One region of the Cobetia sp. MM1IDA2H-1 genome, then DNA from elsewhere that is predicted to be linked to it. Evidence: predicted binding sites of a transcription regulator. Region 1 holds the regulator's gene; the other holds the start of a gene.
What was found. The regulator sigma-54, encoded in region 1, starts transcription at its own class of promoters, with help from an activator protein. The targets are predictions, from matches to a motif close to TGGCACNNNNNTTGCTNT.

Region 1 (9,887 bases):
AGCGATGCCAACCAGCCGATCAACATTGCCGCCGACTCACTGTCACTGGATGACAAGGCCGGCACGGCCACCTATACCGGTCGCGTGGAAATGCGCCAGGGCAGCATGAAGCTGGATGCCGCGCGCGTTGACATCAGTCGCGCCGACAGCGGCGAGATCTCCCTAGTCAAGGCCACCGGCCAGCGCGCCTACATGGAGCAGAAACCCGATACCGACGAGCGACTGGTCAAGGGCTGGGCGAATACCATTCGCTACCACGCGCTGGAGCGCCGGGTGGAACTGGTCGGCGATGCCCGTCTGGAGAAAGGCGACGACACCTTCGAAGGCGGCTACGTGGAATACTTCCTGGACAAGCGCCAGGTCAATGCCAGCAATGGCACCGATGCCTCATCCTCCGAGGGGTCACGCGTCCACATGACCCTGACGCCACGTGGCGCCAATGCCAGCAAGGACCAATGAGCATGACTGCTGCCAGCCCACGTACCCTCAGCGCTCGTCATCTGGCCAAGGCCTACAAGGGTCGCAAGGTCGTCAAGGACATCTCGCTGGAAATCCGCCAGGGTGACATCGTAGGCCTGCTGGGCCCCAACGGGGCCGGCAAGACGACCTCGTTCTACATGATCGTCGGCCTCGTGCGCTCGGATGCCGGTAGCGTGACCATCGATGACCACGACCTGTCCGGCGCCGCCATGCATCAGCGGGCTCGCGCCGGCATCGGCTATCTGCCCCAGGAAGCCTCGATCTTCCGCAAGCTCTCGGTATCCGACAACATCATGGCGATCCTCGAGACGCGCAAGGACCTGGATCGCAACGGACGCAAGGCACGCCTGGAGGAGCTGCTCAACGAGTTCAGCATCACGCATATTCGTGACAGTGCCGGCATGAGCCTTTCCGGCGGGGAGCGCCGCCGCGTGGAGATCGCTCGCGCACTGGCCACCGAGCCGGACTTCGTGCTGCTCGATGAGCCGTTTGCCGGCGTGGACCCCATCTCGGTGGGCGAGATCAAGAGCATCGTGCGCCAGCTGCGTGACCGCGGCATCGGGGTGCTGATCACCGATCACAACGTGCGCGAGACACTCGACATCTGCGATACCGCCTACATCGTGGGCGATGGCCAGATCATCGCGCATGGCGACGCCGACACCATCCTCGCCAACCAGCAGGTGCGTGATGTCTACCTGGGTCATGAGTTCAAGCTCTAGCCCGAGAGTGCCGTCAGCCTGGTGAGAGCCGTCAGCCTGGTGAGAGCCGTCAGCCTGACGAGAGCCGTCCGACCTCTTCTGCTCTCACCAGCACCCACCAGCACCCGCCACTTCCTGCTTCATTGTCGGGGCCTCGTTCCCCGCCCCCTCACGCAAGCGCCTCGACATGCGCTTGCGTGATCTCCCCGTGAACCCTCCTGCTCTGCCACACCTCACTCGAATGCATGACGTCCATACCACCTTGGTGGCAACATGGCATGCAAGTTGCTTGAATATTCTCGACTGCCCCTTGTCAGTGCCCCGACCCACGGTATAGCGTAGATGCACGTTCCTTTGCCGTGAATGACAGACCCCATGAAACCCACCTTGCAGCTTCGACTCGGCACTTCCCTGACCATGACCCCGCAACTTCAGCAAGCGATCCAGCTGCTGCAGTTGTCGACGCTGGACCTGCGTCAGGAGATACAGCAGGCGCTCGAGTCAAACCCCATGCTGGAGCTTGACGAGGAATACGAGTCGCTGGATGTCGCGGAGACACAGGACAAGAGCGAGATCTCCACCTCCGAGACCAACAGCGAGATTCCTGAAGAATACCCTCTCGACAGTGACTGGTCGGACCTCTACCAGGACCACGCAGGCAGCCTGACCAGTTCCGGCAGCGGAAGCTCGAGCGAGGACGGGCCGGACTTCGATCGCAACACCAGTGTCGAAAGCCTGCAGGACCATCTGCGCTGGCAGCTGGCGATGACGGACCTCGATGCGCGTGAACGCCAGATGGCGGAGAGTCTGATCGATGCGGTGGATGGGGCCGGCTACCTGAGCATGAGCCTGGACGAACTGGTCGATGGCCTGCGAGGTCAGGGACTGCCCGGCCTCAAGGCGTCGGAACTCGAGCAGGTCCTGCTGCGCCTTCAGCAGTTCGATCCCACCGGTGTGTTCGCTCGAGACCTGCGCGAATGCCTGCTGCTTCAGCTGGCCCTGCTGCCGGACGATCTGCCGCTGCTGGCCCAGGCCCGCCGTCTGGTGCGGCAATTCCTCGAGGCACTGGGCAATGACGATCGCAAGCTGCTCAAGCGTCGCCTGAGCCTGGATGATGATGAGCTGGATCACGTCATTCGTCTGGTACGGGCGCTCGACCCGCGCCCGGCGTCCGCCTGGGGCGAGCCTGCCAGTGATTACGTCATCCCGGACCTGCTGGTCCGTCATACGCGTCACGGCTGGCAGGTCGAGCTCAACCCGGAAGCGCTGCCCAAGCTGCGTATCCAGCCGGAATATGCCGCCCTCATCAAGCGGGCCGACAAGTCCGCGGACAACACCTTCCTCAAGGACAATCTTCAGGAAGCCCGCTGGCTGATGAAGAGCCTGTCCTCACGCAATGACACCCTGCTCAAGGTGGGCCGCGAGATCATGGCGCGCCAGATCGACTTCCTCGAGCAGGGGGAAGAAGGCATGAAGCCGCTGATCCTCGCCAACATCGCGGAAGTGGTCGAGATGCACGAATCCACCATCTCGCGGGTGACCACCCAGAAATATATCCACACCCCGAGAGGCGTGTTCGAACTCAAGTTCTTCTTCTCGAGTCAGGTGGGTGGCAGCGGCAACGGTGACGCGCACTCCAGCACCGCGATCCGTGCGCGCATTCGCAAGCTGATCTCGGAAGAACCGGCGCGCAAGCCATTGTCCGACTCACGCCTGGTGGATCTGCTGGCCAGTGATGGCATCGAGGTAGCGCGCCGGACGGTCGCCAAGTATCGCGAGGCCATGGGCATCCCCTCCTCCAGCGAGCGCAAGCGCTTGGCGTGAGTCTCGACAACGGATACCCGCAAGCCAGCGGGCTCCACACGTCGGAGCGCTGAAGCTCGCCCCCTTGCACCTGCCATCCTGACATCATCTGCCAATCGGTCGTCTGAATACCGGTTGGCAATGCCTGTCCTTGCGACTGCGTGAGTGACTTCACGCCCCCAATTGCCTATTTTTCCAGCCACTTTTCTCCAGAGTGCTTTCTTTTTCCCTCACATCCCACGGACAGATAGCCAGGGGTCGCCACCGACTCCTGCCACACGAACGTCGACGTAAATGCTGACATTGGCCACAAACGGCCGGTTTCTCGAGCCCCATTCCGTCCGTGATGCGAGGCGATGCTCATGAAGAACCTGCTGATATCCCTCGCTGGGTTGAAGACAAGCCTTGCCCCACGATGCAGCGCAGCGTTGATCTTTGTTCAAAGCTTGGGCATTGTCGGGGTAGACGCTCGGTACACCGGCACCGCCGCTCTCGCCAGCAGATGATCGCCACGAGACCATGGCCGGAGTCAGAAAGTGGCCGCGCGTTCAATCAGGGTTTGCTCGCAGTCAAAAAGGGTTACAATTCAAAGGCAACCCGCTGGATAAAGGAGCGTGTCCATGCAAGTGAATATCACCGGGCATCATGTGGAACTCACCGATCCTCTCCGCGATTATGTCAACGAGAAGCTCGCTCGCCTCGAACGGCATTACGACAACATCACCAATGTTCAGGTGACACTGTCGATCGAGAAGGAACGCCAACAGGCTGCCTGCACCCTGCACGCCGCTGGCGCCGACCTCCATGCCCTGGCAGAAGACCCCAACATGTACGCTGCCATCGACGCGCTCGCCGACAAGCTGGACCGCCAGCTGGTCAAACACAAGGAAAAGTCCCAGGCTCGCTCTCAGGGCACCGGGACCCGTTGACCTTCTGCCATGACACTTGATCAGATCCTTCCCCCCGAGCGCACGCTCTACGGCGTCCCCGGGGGGAGCAAGAAGCGGGTGCTGGAATTCTTCAGCACCTTCATTGCTCAGAACATTCCCAGCCTGGACAGCCAGGAAGTCTTCTCGCGCCTGATCGGGCGCGAGAGACTGGGTTCGACGGGCATCGGCCACGGCGTGGCCGTGCCACATGCACGCAGTCCACACTGCAAGACCCCCATCGCGGCGTTCATGAAGCTCGGTGACCCCATCGACTTTGACGCCATCGATGGCGAACCCATCGATCTGCTGTTCGTGCTGCTGGTCCCCGAGGAGGCAGATGACACCCATCTCACTCTGCTCGGCCAGGTGGCGGAACTGCTCAACTCGCCCACCAACCGGGCAGCATTGCGCCAGGCAGACAGTCAGCGAGCATTGTTCGAAGCCCTGACCTCGGCCATCGCCGAATTGCCGGCGCGCTGAACCTGCAAGCCCGGACTCGCTCCGGGCTTGTCGCTGACTGGCCTCAGGCACCCTCCGCTTTCACCTCATGCTGACCTCGCCCTGGGAGAGCACTCCATGAAGATCGTGATCATCAGTGGTCGCTCCGGTTCCGGCAAATCGATTGCCCTCCAGGCGCTGGAAGACATTGGCTACTATGCCATCGACAATCTGCCCGGCATGCTGCTGGCACCATTGGTCGAGCAGCTGGAAAAGGACAGCCCCACCCGCCGGCGCATCGCGGTCTCCATTGACGCGCGCAACCTCCCCGATGCCCTGAGTCGCTTCCCTGAACTGCTCGACAGCGTTCGTCAGAGCGGCATGGATGTGCAGGTCGTCTACCTGACCACGGACTCCCGTGTCCTGCTCGAACGCTATTCCGCGACCCGCCGCCGTCATCCGCTGACCCGCGACAATGACCGCACGCTGGCCGAGGCCATCGAGATCGAGCAGCAGACACTGGCCCCGATTCGTCAGAAGGCGGACCTGGTCATCGACTCGACCAACCTCAGCGTGCATGACCTGCGCTCGCGCATCACCGAACAGGTCGCGCAGCACAGCTCTCGTCATCTGACACTCACCTTCGAGTCCTTCGGCTTCAAGCATGGCGTGCCGACCGATGCCGACATGGTGTTCGATGCCCGCTGCCTGCCCAACCCCTACTGGGACATCAATCTGCGCAGCGATACCGGTCGTGATGACAGCGTGGCGGAATTCCTGCAGCGCTACCCGGACGTCAAGGCGATGCAGGATGACATCGCCGGCTGGCTGGAACGCTGGCTGCCCGCCTATCAGGCCAGCAATCGCAGTTACCTGACCGTTTCGGTGGGCTGTACCGGCGGCCAGCATCGCAGCGTCTATCTCTGCGAGCAGCTGGCCGAACATTTCGCCAAGCAGCTTCCTGAGGTGCGTCTACGCCACCGGGAACTGGGGATCCATACGGCCCTGGCGATCAGCGATACCCGTCAGGAGTCACACGATGCCCAGTCGTGAACTGGTTCTGACCAACAAGCGCGGGCTGCATGCTCGCGCTGCCACCAAGCTGGTCAACTGCTGTGCGCCCTTCGAGGCCACGGTCATGGTCAGTCACGGTGAGCGACGCGCCAACGCGGCCAACGTCATGGCGCTGCTGATGCTGGCAGCCCCGTGTGGCACGGCGCTGATCATCGATGTCGAGGGCGAACAGGCAGATGAGGCCCTGTCTGCGATCGAGTCCCTGTTCGAGGCGCGCTTCGAAGAGGAAGAATGACGCCGCCGCACGCCGTCTGACATCCCCCGCCCGCCGGCTTTCTGCCACTTTTTCCGCGATGATTGCCCTACCGATAAGAAACAGTGTTTTCTTTTGTCGACGCGCCCCCCTGCGCCAATGGTAGAATCAACGCTGTCCTTCATGTCGACAGGGGAAGCCGACAGATGAGCAAGACGTCACGCAAACTCAAGCCAAGACTTGATCGCCTGTCACAGGCACTGGAAAGTGGCGAGCTGGATCAGGCAAGGCGCATGCTGAATCGCGGCCTGGCACCGGTGGACGTGGCCCACTTGCTGGAATCCTCCCCCCCCAAGGAGCGCAACCTGCTCTGGGAGCTGGTCGACGCCGAACTTCAGGGCGATGTGCTCCAATACCTTGGCGAGGATATCCAGAGCGACTTCCTCAAGGACATGGATGCCGAGGACGTCCTGGCCGCCACCGAGAATCTGGAACCGGATGATGTCGCCGACATCCTCCAGCGGCTTCCGAATGCCGTGATTCTCGAAGTCCTCGACTCCATGGAGGCGCAGGAACGCCAGCGGGTCGAGACGGTGCTGTCCTACCCCGAGGACACTGCCGGCGGCTTGATGAACACGGACACCATCACCATCCGTCCGGACATCACCTTGGATGTCGTGTTGCGTTACATCCGCCGTCACGAGCGACTTCCCGATTCCACCGACACCCTGCTGGTCGTCTCGCGCCGCGATGAATTCATCGGCGCCCTGCCCATCAACCGCCTGCTGGTCTCTGACCCCGGTGTCACGGTGCGCGAGGTGATGGATACCGACAGCGTGGTGATTCCGGCATTGATGCCGGAGAGCGAGGTCGCCTCGCTGTTCGAGAAGCATGACCTGATCTCGGCGCCTGTCGTCGGCGGTGATGGCAATCTGCTCGGGCGCATCACCATCGATGACGTGGTCGACGTCATCCGCGGCGATGCCGAGCACCAGGTCATGTCGATGGCGGGGATGGACGAGGATGAAGATACCTTCTCCCCGGTGATGCGCACCTCCTGGCGTCGCGCCATCTGGCTTGGCATCAACCTGCTGACCGCCTTCATGGCGTCCGCCGTGATCGGGATGTTCGAGGGCACCATCCAGAAGATCACCGCGCTGGCGGTACTGATGCCCATCGTCGCCAGCATGGGCGGCATTGCCGGCTCACAGGCACTGACGGTACTGATTCGCGGCATCGCACTGGGACACGTCAAGAGTGGCAACGTGCGCTGGCTTCTCAAGCGCGAAATCATCGTCGCGGGGCTCAATGGCCTGCTGTGGGCGGTGGTGGTCGCCGGGATCGCCATCGTCTGGTTCGGTGATGTCCAGCTGGGGGCCATCATCGGTGCCGCCATCATGATCAATCTGTTGATCGCGGCCGTGACCGGGACATTGCTGCCGATACTGCTCAAGAAGCTCAATATCGACCCGGCCCTCTCCGGCAGCGTGATCCTGACCACCGTGACCGACGTGATCGGCTTCATGGCCTTCCTGGGCCTGGCGACCTGGCTCTACCTGTAATCACGCCAGGAGAGTCACGCATCATCCGGCAGCCTGCAGAAACGAAGACGGCCGCTCCCCCAGGAGCGGCCGTCTGTCTTTTCACGAAGGATGATCTCTAGCTCAATCTTCCAGCGCGTCTTCCTCACCTTCCGACATGCCCGCGACGGTCATGCCACCGATCAGCCAGCTGCCAGAGTGGATGCTGCCCCGGGTATCGACATCATCACCGACCGCCAGCAGATTGGCGGCCATGTCACGCAGATTGCCGGCGATCGTGAACTCCTCGACCGCGTGCTGGATCTCGCCATTCTCGACCCAGAAGCCCGAAGCGCCACGCGAGTAGTCACCGGTCACGCCGTTGACGCCCTGCCCCATCAACTCGGTCACCAGCACGCCGGTGCCCATCTGCTTGAGCATCTCGTCACGTGAGGTCAGCGGCGCGGTGATGCGCACGTTGCGCGCACCGCCCGCGTTGCCGGTGGTCTGCATGCCCAGACGACGAGCACTGTAGGCGCTCAGCATGTAACTCTGCACCTTGCCGTCGGCAAAGTAGACATTGTCACGCGTGGCGACACCGTCGTTGTCGAAGGCGGCACTCGACATGCCACCCACCTCACGCGGCTTCTCGCCGAGGGTGAACCAGTCAGGGAACAGCGGCTGACCCAGGCTGTCGCACAGGAAGCTGGACTCACGATACAGCGAACCACCCGCGATGGCGGACAGATAGTGCCCTACCAGGCCTGCCGACATCTGCGGGTCGAACATGACCGGCATACGCCCCGTCGCCACCTTGCGCGCGTTGAGGCGTGCCAGCGTGCGGCGTGCAGCCTCACGCCCCACATCCTCCGGGGAGCGCAGGTCGGCCGGGTTGCGCACGCTGGTGTAGTCATAGTCACGCTGCATGCCCTGTTCATCCCTGGCGATCAACATGCAGGACATCGAGTGTCGGCTGCCGCACTGACTGGCCAGGAAACCGTGGCTGTTGCCGTAGACCTGCACACCTTCCCCACTGGAGAAGCTGGCACCTTCGGATTGCGCGATGCCTTCCACTTCCAGTCCGGCACGCTCACACGCCAGCGCCAGATCCGTCGCGTCATCGACGCTGATCGCCCAGGGGTGATGCGCCTGAAGGTCCGGGAAATCGGTGGCCATCAGTTCGGCCGGCGCCAATCCGGCAAAGCTGTCCTCGCCGGTGTAATGAGCGATGGAGACCGCTTTCTCGACCGCGGCACGAATCGAGTCGCTACCGGCGTCGGAAGAGGTCGCGCTGCCCTTGCGATTGCCCAGATACACGGTCACGCCGATCCCCTGATCACGCGACAGCTCGACGGTTTCGACTTCTCCGTCACGCACCGAGATGCTGACGCCCTGATCGACGCTGGCGCCCACCTCACAGGCATCGGCTCCCAGACTGCGGGCCAGCTCGAGCGCTTCGCTGACGCGGCGCTCCAGCAGTTGTTGCTGAGCAACGGCATCAAAGGCCTGGCTCATGTTGTTCTCCTTCTGAGGAGACGGGGCGCTGGCAGTGCTATACTGCCGCAAATTTCCCCGACTCGTTGGAATTGGCATGCGTAAAGAAAGACCTGAGGAGCTCGTCGAGCGTCCCAGCAAATCCCAGATGAAGCGTGAAATGATCGAGCTTCAGGCCCTCGGCAAGAAGATCATCGACATGCCGGCCGGTCAGCGCGCCAAGTTCCCGCTCTCCGATGACATGCTGGCCGCCATCGATGAGTGCGGACGCATTCGCAGTCATGAAGGCCTGCGCCGTCACATGCAGTACGTCGGCAAGCTGATGCGCAAGGAAGACCTCGAGGCCATCAACGCCGTCTTCCAGAGCATGGAGCAGCAGAGCATCCGTCGGGATGCCTCCTTCCAGCGCCTGGAGCGCTGGCGCGATCGCCTGATCGAGGACGACGAAGCCTTCGTGATCTTCGTCGAGGACTACCCGGAGGTGGACCGCCAGGCACTGCGTCAGCTGATCCGCAATTCACGCGCCGAGCGTGATGCCGGCAAGCAGCCCAACAGCGCCAAGAAGCTCTTCAGGCTGCTGCGTGCCGAGCTCGATCTGTAATTCTGACACCTCACGCTTCATCGACGCCGCCGCGGCCCTGCCACGGCGGCGTCGTCATATCGCTTCTCTGCTGATCAAGCGCACCGGTTCATGACTGGGTGCCACCGACCGTCAGCTCATCGAGCTTCAGCGTCGGCTGGCCGACCCCGACCGGCACCAACTGACCGTCCTTGCCACAGACCCCGACCCCGGTATCCAGCTCGAGATCATTGCCGATCATCGAGACGCGACCCATGGCTTCCGGGCCGTTGCCGATCAGGGTCGCGCCCTTGACCGGTGTGGTCACCTTGCCGTCCTCGATCAGATAGGCTTCGCTTGCGGAGAACACGAAGCGCCCGGAGGTGATGTCCACCTGGCCACCGCCGAAGCTGACCGCATAGAGGCCGCGCTTGACGCTCTTGATGATCTCCTGCGGGTCACGATCGCCACCCAGCATGTAGGTGTTGGTCATGCGGGGCATCGGCAGGTGCGCAAAGGACTCGCGACGCGCATTGCCCGTCGGCGCCATGCCCATCAGGCGGGCATTCAGCTTGTCCTGCATGTAACCGGTGAGGATGCCATCCTCGATCAGCGGCGTGTACTGACCCGGCGTGCCTTCATCGTCCACCGACAGCGAGCCACGGCGGTCCGCCAGCGTCGCATCGTCGACCACGG
Region 2 (9,887 bases), 1.0 Mb from region 1:
GCCGCGAAAGTGAGTGCCTGAACAGCAGCCGGCAGGTGCTGGAGAAGGTAGACCATCCGCCACTATCCGTGTCTACCAGTGAATCTTACTGTGAGGTTTCGAACTATCCTCAGTCTAGCGCCCAGCCAAACAGGCACATGCCGATGATCACCTCTTATATCTCTCATAGCGACTGTGGCAATCATTTCATGGGTCCGACACATCCCGAGAGCCCATTGCGCCTGCAGGCCATCCAGCGTCAGCTGGCATTGAGCGGCGTGATTCAGCATGTCCAGCAATACGATGCACGCCCTGCCACGCTGGAACAGCTGGCAAGAGTCCATCCGATGCGCCACCTGCAGGCCCTCGACAAGTGCCCGCCCCAGGCAGGTCAGCTGCTGACGCTCAGCGAGGACACCGTGATGTGTGCAGACAGCCTGGTGGCGGCACGTCTCGCGGCAGGAGCCGTCGTGCGCGGGGTCGACCAGGTGATGCGCAATCAGGCGGACAACGTCTTCTGTGCCGTGCGCCCACCGGGCCATCATGCCGAACGCGCGGATGCCATGGGCTTCTGCTTCTACAACAACGTGGCAGTAGGCGCGCTGCATGCCCGCCAGCAGTACGGTGTCAGACGCATCGCCATCCTCGATTTCGATGTTCATCAGGGCAACGGCACGGTAGATATCTTCAAGCATGACCCCGACACGCTGGTCTGCTCATCGTTCCAGAACGCCATGTACCCCTGGCGCTATCTCGAGAGCCGCTGGGAGCACATTCACAATACCCCGCTTGCAGAAGGCTGTTGTTCGCTGGACTTTCGCCATGCCATCGAAGCGCAATGGCTGAAGAAGCTTGATGATTTCAAGCCGGAGCTGATCCTGATCTCGGCAGGCTTCGACGCGCATCGTGAGGATCCAATGGCCGAACTGTGTCTCGAGGACGACGACTATTACTGGATCACGCGCTTGGCGATGGACGTGGCCAGGCGCCATTGTCAGGGACGTATCGTCTCGGTACTGGAAGGCGGCTACTGCCTGGAAGCGTTGGCACGCAGCACTGAGGCCCATGTCAAGGCACTGGCGGGTCTGCCGATGGAGGACGGGATACCCCTGCGTCATTCGCCGCCAGCCGCGCACGCGTCACCCAAAGTGCATGCAAGGCCAAATGAGCGTGATCATCCGCTTTTCTGAGTGACCAGACATGCGACTTCAAGAGACGCATCCCCTGTCGCCAGGAGCATCGTCGATGCCTTGCTCAGCTACACCGTGATTTCCTTGCTGTGATAAGCTGGCGAAAAAGTTTCCAATAGTAAACTTGTGAACTCCCGCCGCCATCGACCACAGCGAAGCTTCCCATGAGTACACCGACTGACAAGGATGCCGCGGTCCGGATCGCTTCCGGCCGCAAGGCCTTCGTTGAGCCCCTCAAGCTTGGAGAGAGGGTCAAGCAGATCCGACTCGCCAATCATTGGACCCTCGAGGACGTCAGCCAGCGTACCGGGCTTGCACGCTCTACGCTGTCCAAGATCGAGAATGAACAGATATCCCCCACCTTCACCGCCGTCCAGAAGTTGATCAATGGTCTCAATATCGACCTTCCTCAACTGCTAAGCCCTCCCAAGCGACAGAGCGGCACGCTGGGCAGACGTGATCTGACACGCCTCGGTGAAGGCAAGAGCCACCCGACCCCGACCTATGAACATGAGCTGCTTTCCTGGCAGCTGGCTCAGAAGCGCATGATTCCCTTCAAGACCCGGGTGCGCGCTCGCAGCTTCGAGGAGTTTCCCGACTGGGTGCGCCACGACGGCGAGGAATTCCTGATGGTGCTAGAGGGCAGCATTCTGCTGTATTCCGAGTTCTATGAACCCTTGCCTCTCGGGGATGGAGACAGCATCTATTTCGACTCCGACATGGGCCATGCTCTGGTTTCCACCAGCGAAGACGATGCCGTAGTGCTGTCGGTCTGCACGCGCAACGACGCCGATTGATGATATGCCCACTGGCGCAACGCTAAACCGTTCTCCAGGAGCATGTGACGTGAAAGATCTTTACCTCGCCAGAACAATGGCCTGGCGAGGCAGAGGCAGCGCCCACATCATCACCGTTTAGCCTGGTGCTAGCTGGCGATCTTGACTCAGTCATGTTGGGCGGCGTCGCCTCGCCAGATGAGCTGACCACATTCACGCAGGTCATACCCTCCCAACGACTGTGCCAGCTGGATGCCATTGGGCGTGGACAGATAGTCCAGCAGGCCCTGGAAGAGGTCGCGGAAATAGACGTTGCGTGGCACGACAAGATCAAAGGCCTCTTCACAGACCGGCACGAATCCGAGACCGAATTCATTCGCGGCCGATAACGTCCCCGGCCCGACATCCACCTCCCCGCGCGCGACGAGTGATGCGACCTCTCGCTCCGAGTAGGCGATGGCGAGGGTATTGAGCTGCTCCGGGCGCATCTGATGGCCGGACAGCCACTCCTGCAGGAAGCGCTGCGAACCGGCCCCCTCCTGACGCACTACCCAGCGCCGTTGAGACCCGAACAGGCCGCCGGGATTGATCGGCAGGTGGCGATCTTCCTGACGAATGATCAGCCCCTGGGTGCGCCGAGCCAGCCGGACCAATACCCACTGACGATAACCATCGTGCCCGCGGATCAAGGCCGGATGGCGAAGCGATGCTTCCTCGGCACGCCCCCAGTGAATGGCACAGACATCGGCTCGTCCCTGACTCAACAGATCCAGCCCCAGGCGTGTCCCGGTGACACTCATGCCATAGAAGGCACTGCCATCGTGCTGCTGGTTGAGTCGCATCGTCAGCGCTGCCAGCAAGGGGTCATCGCTACCGGTGATCATCAAGCGATCCGCCAGCACCCCATGATGGCTGGACTCCAGAATCCATTGCTCGACCAGGCGCCGCGGGAAAAGCCATTTGCCGGTGACCTTGGTGGCCGGCATGGTGCCCTCACTGGCCAGCTGATAGATCTTCTTTTCATTGAGGTGCAACAGTCGTGCGACCTCATGGACCGTCAGAAAGGGGTTGTCATGCATCGTCGCATCCCCGGAAACAGGCTGATTCATTGCTCGCCTCCCGGGCGAGACTTGCCAGCTTCACGAAGTTGATCACCGGCACGCAGCGGAGGGATGGCGTCCAGTATCATCCGACCGGCAGGGTCCACCACCTGGAAGTGGCTGCCCTTGGCACGTGCGATCAACAGCACCCCGAAGCGGCTGGCCAGCTCAACGCCCTTCTGGGTCACCCCGGAGCGTGAGACCAGCACCGAAATGCCCGCCTGCGCCACCTTGAGCACCATCTCCGAGGTCAGACGCCCCGTGGTATAGAAGATATTGGCACCCCGGTAATCCGTCTCGTCCTCGCGCACAGGTGAAAGCCAGTTCAGGCCTGCCAGGGTATCGACGGCATTGTGGCGACCGACATCCTCGATGAATGCCAGCACCTCATCATCCCGACACAGCGCACAGCCATGTACCGCCCCCGCCTTGCGGTAGGTGGCATTGTGGGCCGCGAGAGATGCCAACAGCTGATACAGCACACTCTGCTGAAAGGGGCGATCATCAAGCGCCTCCAGCGTCTGACGCTCCAGCAGATTGCCAAAGACGGTTCCCTGGCCGCAGCCGGTGGTGACGGTACGCTTGCTCAGTCGCTGCTCGATATCCTTCGGTAGATGGCGCGTCACCACCGAGGCGCTTTCCACCTCCCAGTCCACTTGCAGCGCCTCCAGGTCTTCGATATCTCCCAACAGGCCCTGATTGCGCAAATAGCCCGCCACCAGCGCCTCAGGCTCGGCCCCCAGCGTCATCAGAGTGACGATCTCACGCTTGTTGAGGTAGATCGTCAGCGCGCGCTCGGCGGCGATCGACTGCGTCTGGCGCTGGCCTCGCTCATCCATCACGACGATATCCAGCGTGGTGGGCAATCGAGCATTGCTGATGACCGGAGGCATAGAGGCTTTCATGGCGTCGGGGTCTCCCTCTTCGAGCCGAATTGATGCCGGAGGGTGCCGCCACACGGCGAACCTGCCATGCAGGTTGCGGCATGCGTCGTCACCCAGCGCTCAAAGAATACCAGTCAGGCCGAGAGGCTGTCCTGATCCGGCAGCCATTGCGATCTCGCGTCATGCAATTCTCGACGCATGCGGCACGCTTCTTGCTAAAACCGGTAGAGCGTCGCATGTTCGTGAACGTACGAGCCACGGCGCTGATGACAGACTCGCCTTGGACCCGATACGCCGCCGACCACGACTCGGGTCACCCCCTGAACCACTTCCAGAACGCCCTCAAGAGATACGCCATGACCCAGCCACCCGACCCGTTGATGGACACGACACTCGACGCCTCACGCGAGTCATCACGACCTGACGACACTCGCTGGCTGACCGTGACACTGGCCCCCTCGCAGCAGACTCTCGGCCGCTTCACTCTCGACACCTGGGTGATTTCCCGGATCGCGCCCGCGGATCACGGCGAGACCACGCCCCGGACGCCTGAACAAGCGGCGCAACCGGAGCCTCAACGCACTCTGCCCCTGCAGCTGCATCTCACCGAGCGCACCGACTATCGTTACAACCTGCGTTGCGAACAGCCGCGCCTGTTCGTCTTGTGTGAAGAGCGTGAAGCGGATGGCATGCAGCCAAGGGTCGTCACCGCCTGCCAGGAAGTGGCCTCGCATTGGCTGGATGGCGACCAACTAGTACTGGATACCCCGATGCCTCCTGCCCTGATGGTCTGGCTGGAGGGCTATCTCGCCCGGCATGGTGAGCGCATCGACGAAGGCAAGAAGAAGAAGCGCAAGGGGGCGGGGCGCGCCAGTCAGACCGACACCGTGCGCCCGGACGCTGATGCTGCCAACAAGGAAGGGCCATGAGTCACTCCGACGACCGCGACCATACCTCGCAAGGCCTGTTGTCCCGCTGGTCACGCCGCAAGCAGCGCGCCGAAGCCTCACGGACGACCACGGACTCTCCCGATGCCGCCGCTGGGCTGGCGACGGTCGCACAGCCCTCCACGGCCAATGACACCGCACCCACTGAGACCGCACCCAAGGAAACAGGGGCCTGCGAGGCATCGGACGAGCTGGGCCATGCTCTGCACAGCAAGCGGCATGGCGAAGCGTCCGCTGAAGGCGGCAGTGAGACGACCGACGCCGAGGCCCTTGCACAGGAGGCAGATGAGCCCCCTCCCGTCGTGGAGCTGCCAGACCCCGACACCCTGCTGCCGGATGCGGATATCAGTGCCTACATGCAGGCAGGAGTGGACCCGGCGCTGCGACAACGCGCCCTGCGCCGCATCTTCATGGGAGGCGAGCACTCCCTGCGCGATGGCCTGGACGATTACGATCAGGATTTCTCCCAGATGCGTCCGCTCGCCGCAGGTGTGGCCGAGACGCTGAGACGCTGGACTCGCGATGTCGAAGAGGGACTCGAGAAGCTGGAAGATGACGAGGCTGATTGCGTAGCCGCCAGCAACGGCTCGGAAGATCAGCCGCAGGATGAGGCGCTGGAGGCTGCACCCTCTACGGATGAGCAAGGTCTCGACTCACTGGATGAGACATCACCGGATCACGGCCCACAGACCCATCGCGAGCACGCGCAGGACAAGCACACGGATACTGATGCTGCCCTTGCGCATGACACGCATGCACGGCAAGGCGCATGGGACCAGACCGATGGCGTCACGGCTGACGGACATGGGCCCACCCACAGACCGCCCCAACCACCAGAATGACACGCCTACCCGCAGGCACTGAGACATTATGACCCAGCGCAAGCTCCGTATTCGGCATGCGGGGTCATTCCCTTGCCCCTCACATGACTTCCACTCCCATGCGAGAGGCGCACTGCCTGCAAGAATCCGCTCAACAGAGGCAGGTATCGTCTGCGAAGAGAACGGCACTGCCTTCCGATACCTGATCGTCTACGCCCGATGCTCATCGCTGGCCCTTCAGTCCCTGACTATGCTGAAGCCAGTCGCAATGATGCCGCCATGCGGATCATCCGGATGACATCAGGCGCAAGACGTCGCTGGAAGCCCATGCACTTCCTTGAATGACCTTCGACCGCTGACCGGGCGCGAGCCTCGAGAATCAGCGGCGATCAGGAACCGTCCACCGCGCCACCTGACAGGCGCGCAAGGGCGGAGCCGCCACGACCGAAATAAGGATGAGGATGCTCAGTTCAAGTCTCGAGAACGCCCAGCGCGCGCTCAACCAGCAAGCACGCCAACGCGCCCTGGCGGCAGTGCTCGGAGCCTCCCCCGCTTCCAGCCTGCCACTGCTGGCCAGTGATGCCGGCAGCGCCCCGATCCGCTATCGCAGCCAGGGCCGCACGCTGCTGATCGGCAGCGAAGCGCGCCTGCGTGCCCTGTCCAGCCTGATGCTGGCACTGCCCGCCACTCACTCCCTGTCACTGTCTCTGCTGATCAGCGAGCAGGACAACAGCGCACTGGTATCCCTCGACGAGCGGCATATCACGACGAGCGAAGCACTGCCTTCCCATGCCAGCACCCGCGAGGCGCTCTCGCTGAGCGGCCATCTTGGCCATTTCACGCTGCTGGCTGGCGGGGTCAATCTGGCGCGCGCACTGCTGTCCACAGGTGCCCGACAGGTCGAGACCTTCGACCTGATCGCCGATCTGGGTCACCAGCCCCTCAATCAGGCGGAACTTCCGCCGCCGGGCTATCTGCGTGCAGAGGATACGGTGCTGGGCGAGCTGGATCGTCTCGCAAGCGACGCCAGCCTTGTCGAGAGCGGCGACCAGATCGCGAACCTGACCCATTGGGCGACAGAATTCGCCGGTCTGGTCGGCAGCTTCGACAAGCCCAATTACGTCAACGTCAATCTCGACATCTGTGCCCATTCAAGTGCGGGCAGCATCGGGTGTACACGTTGTCTTTCCTCCTGCAGCGCCGATGCCATCTTCTCCGTGGCGGGACGCCGCAACGCGCATATCGAGATCGACCCGTACCTCTGCCATGGTGCCGCCAGTTGCGTGAGTGCCTGCCCGACCGGCGCGCTGAGCTTTACCCAGCCGCCACTCGAACAGCGTCTCGAACAGATCCAGCGTCTGCTTGAGCGCTATCAGGATGCAGGGGGCACGCAGCCGATACTGCGCTACCGCCTCGAGTCTGCCAGTGACCGCCACTCGCCGTTGGCACCTGAGGATCAGGAACGCTGCCTGGACATTGCACTGGATGAAATCAGCGCCACCGGGCACGACGAGTGGCTGGCCGCGCTGGCGCTGGGCGCCACCCAGGTCATCGTCGAACTGCCTCGGACACTGCCTGCCGGTCAGCACCAGCAACTCGAGCAGGAACAGCGTCTGTGCAATGCGTTGCTGGAAAGCATGCAACTGGCCACGGACACCCAAGGCTCCCCCCGTCTCGTGCTGATCACCGAGTCCGCCGTGCCGGCCTCGCCCATGACGCTCGTCAGTCCGCTCTGCATCGCGCTGGCGCCCGGTGCCGATCGCGAAGAAGACGGCCAGCCGGGCCTGCCGATCGCGCGTGACTGGCTGTTGGGTCAACCGGATGCCCGACCCGGCAAGCGTGAGCGCCTGAATCGTGTACTGGATCACCTGGCCACGCTGGCCGCCGCTGACCTGGCGCAGACCGCCGTCGAGGTACCTGCCGGTGCGCCCTTCGGCGCGATTCAGGTCGAAAGCGACGGCTGCACCCTTTGTCAGGCCTGCGTCGCGGTCTGCCCGACCAGCGCACTGTCCGCCAACCGCACCTCTCCGGCACTGTCCTTCACCGAGGGAGATTGCGTGCAATGTGGCCTGTGCGAGCAGTCATGCCCCGAGAGCGTCATCACTCTGACGCCGGGCTTTTCCGCACAACCAGAGGTGCGCCGTGAACCGCGCCTGCTCAAGCAGGACACGCCGTTCCCCTGCATCAGCTGCGGCACCCCGTTCGGCTCCACCGCCACCATCACGGCGATGCAGACCAAGCTGGCCTCCCACGCCTATTTCCAGGGTGACGGTGCGCTGCGCCTCAAGATGTGCAGCGATTGCCGCGTGAAGGATATCTGGCACGAAATGGCCCGCAATCCCGATGCTCAACTCAAGGTCTGAGTCCATGCCTTCAAGTGATGACACTGATATGACACCTGATGATGGATCACTGATCAGCCACAGTGCCGAGCAACAGGCACTGCGGGCCGATCTCTACCGCCTGCTGGCTCGTCTGCTGCGGGCAGCGCCCGATCAGCCACTCATCGACTTCCTGGCGGCGCTGGAGCCTGAGGCCATCACCATGCCCGGCGCGGATCAGCAGCAACTGCCCAGGGCGCTGGCCTCGCTGTCTCTCTCGGCGCGGGTCAGTGATCCTCGACGACTGGAGGATGAGTATTTCCAGGCACTGGTCGGGGTCGTGCAGGGCGAAGTGGTGCCGTATGCCAGCTGGTACCTGACCGGCTCATTGATGGAAATGCCGCTGGTGGCACTGCGCCATGACCTCAAGCGCCTCGGTTTCGAGCGCGAAGCCGACGTTCGCGAGCCGGAGGACCACCTGGGGGCTCTGTGCGAGGTCATGGCCATGCTGATCGAGGAGCTGCCCGGCGAACAGGTCAATTTCTTCCGTCAGCATCTGGCGAACTGGGGTGAGCGTTGCTGTGCCGACCTTGCGCGCCGCAAGAGTCCTTTCTATGCCGCGGTTGGCTATCTTGGCCAGGCATTTCTGGCAGCCGAACGACGCAATCTCGGAGAGGCTCCCCAACCGACAGCCTCATTGGCGGACGTCGCAAGCCAAGGCACCACTGGCTGGCAAGGCATACAACTTCCCCAATCGTGAGACCGACAGACACGCGCCGGACAGCACCCACAGCCCGGCACACGCCATGGCCGGTGCTGGGGCTGATGCAAGACCCTGATGCAAGACCTGAAGCAAGACCGTGAGACACCCTTCAAGCGACAACGGATTCAGCGACGTTCGCCTTGAACATGACATGTCAGACAGGAGATCAGCATGAAGACTGATGACAACACGCAAGGCCAGGAACTGGCCCGTCAGGGCCGCCGCAAGTTCCTGAGGGTACTGGGAGCCAGCACCGTCGGGGCGGCAGCCGCTGGAACGCTGGCCGGGGCCGTCATCCCGGATCAGGCCGCGCCACAGGACGGCAAGACAGCAGACAGAGTGACCGACAACTATCGCGAGACGGATCACGTGAAGGCGTTCTACGCCACTCTGCGAGATTGACCTTCTGTCGGTCACGTCTCCACAGGGGAATCTGCCAGTGGCAACGCCGCCACTGCCAGATCCTCTGGGAGAGTACAGACTCGCCTGACGGCGTGACCGATCAGAGACACAAAGGGCAGCGTGGAGTTCACTCCAGCCGCCATTGACAGCGACAAGACGGCACAGGGGCTCGCTGGCGAATGCCAGAAGAGCCACCTGAAGAACCGCCACTCCCGACACGGCCACCTGACCCGCCCAAGCGGTGCATGTCGTGTATCGGGTGATGAGGAGAAAGATGTCATGCGACTGACCCCCACCCCCTCCAGCACGGAGAGTACGGGACTCGGCATCAACCGCCGCCAGTTCCTGAAGCGCAGCGGTGTTGCGACCGGCGGCCTTGCCGCGGCCAGCTTCATGGCCACCCCGATGATGAAGCGTGCCGAGGCCAAGACGGAAGTCTCTCAGGCACCTGTCGAGACCAAGCGCACGATCTGTTCCCACTGCTCCGTGGGCTGTGGCGTCTATGCCGAAGTCCAGGAAGGCGTCTGGACCAAGCAGGAACCCGCCTTCGATCACCCCTTCAACCGCGGCGCGCATTGTGCCAAGGGCGCCTCGCTGCGTGAGCATGGTCACTCTGATCGTCGTCTGAAGTATCCGATGAAGCTCGAAGGCGGCAAGTGGAAGAAGCTGTCCTGGGAGCAGGCCATCGAGGAAGTCGGCAACAA

Region 2: a site for sigma-54 is predicted at 4,131-4,148, ahead of BOH68_RS07810 (DUF3305 domain-containing protein). Genes of this name have one in related genera too.

The regions. Positions count from the first base shown of each region.
Region 1 is NZ_CM133225.1:796,844-806,730, reverse strand. It holds gene lptA (lipopolysaccharide transport periplasmic protein LptA) at 1-459, shown strand, start outside; gene lptB (LPS export ABC transporter ATP-binding protein) at 462-1,202, shown strand; gene BOH68_RS03420 (RNA polymerase factor sigma-54) at 1,557-3,005, shown strand; gene hpf (ribosome hibernation-promoting factor, HPF/YfiA family) at 3,605-3,913, shown strand; gene BOH68_RS03410 (PTS sugar transporter subunit IIA) at 3,923-4,393, shown strand; gene rapZ (RNase adapter RapZ) at 4,490-5,404, shown strand; gene BOH68_RS03400 (HPr family phosphocarrier protein) at 5,391-5,660, shown strand; gene mgtE (magnesium transporter) at 5,825-7,180, shown strand; gene pmbA (metalloprotease PmbA) at 7,283-8,653, opposite strand; gene yjgA (ribosome biogenesis factor YjgA) at 8,730-9,233, shown strand; gene tldD (metalloprotease TldD) at 9,322-9,887, opposite strand, start outside.
Region 2 is NZ_CM133225.1:1,819,280-1,829,166, reverse strand. It holds gene BOH68_RS07830 (histone deacetylase family protein) at 144-1,169, shown strand; gene BOH68_RS07825 (helix-turn-helix domain-containing protein) at 1,334-1,966, shown strand; gene BOH68_RS07820 (helix-turn-helix transcriptional regulator) at 2,113-3,054, opposite strand; gene BOH68_RS07815 (formate dehydrogenase accessory sulfurtransferase FdhD) at 3,051-3,950, opposite strand; gene BOH68_RS07810 (DUF3305 domain-containing protein) at 4,286-4,858, shown strand; gene BOH68_RS07805 (DUF3306 domain-containing protein) at 4,855-5,718, shown strand; gene BOH68_RS07800 (4Fe-4S dicluster domain-containing protein) at 6,159-8,060, shown strand; gene BOH68_RS07795 (TorD/DmsD family molecular chaperone) at 8,089-8,778, shown strand; gene BOH68_RS07790 (hypothetical protein) at 8,953-9,183, shown strand; gene BOH68_RS07785 (molybdopterin-dependent oxidoreductase) at 9,463-9,887, shown strand, end outside.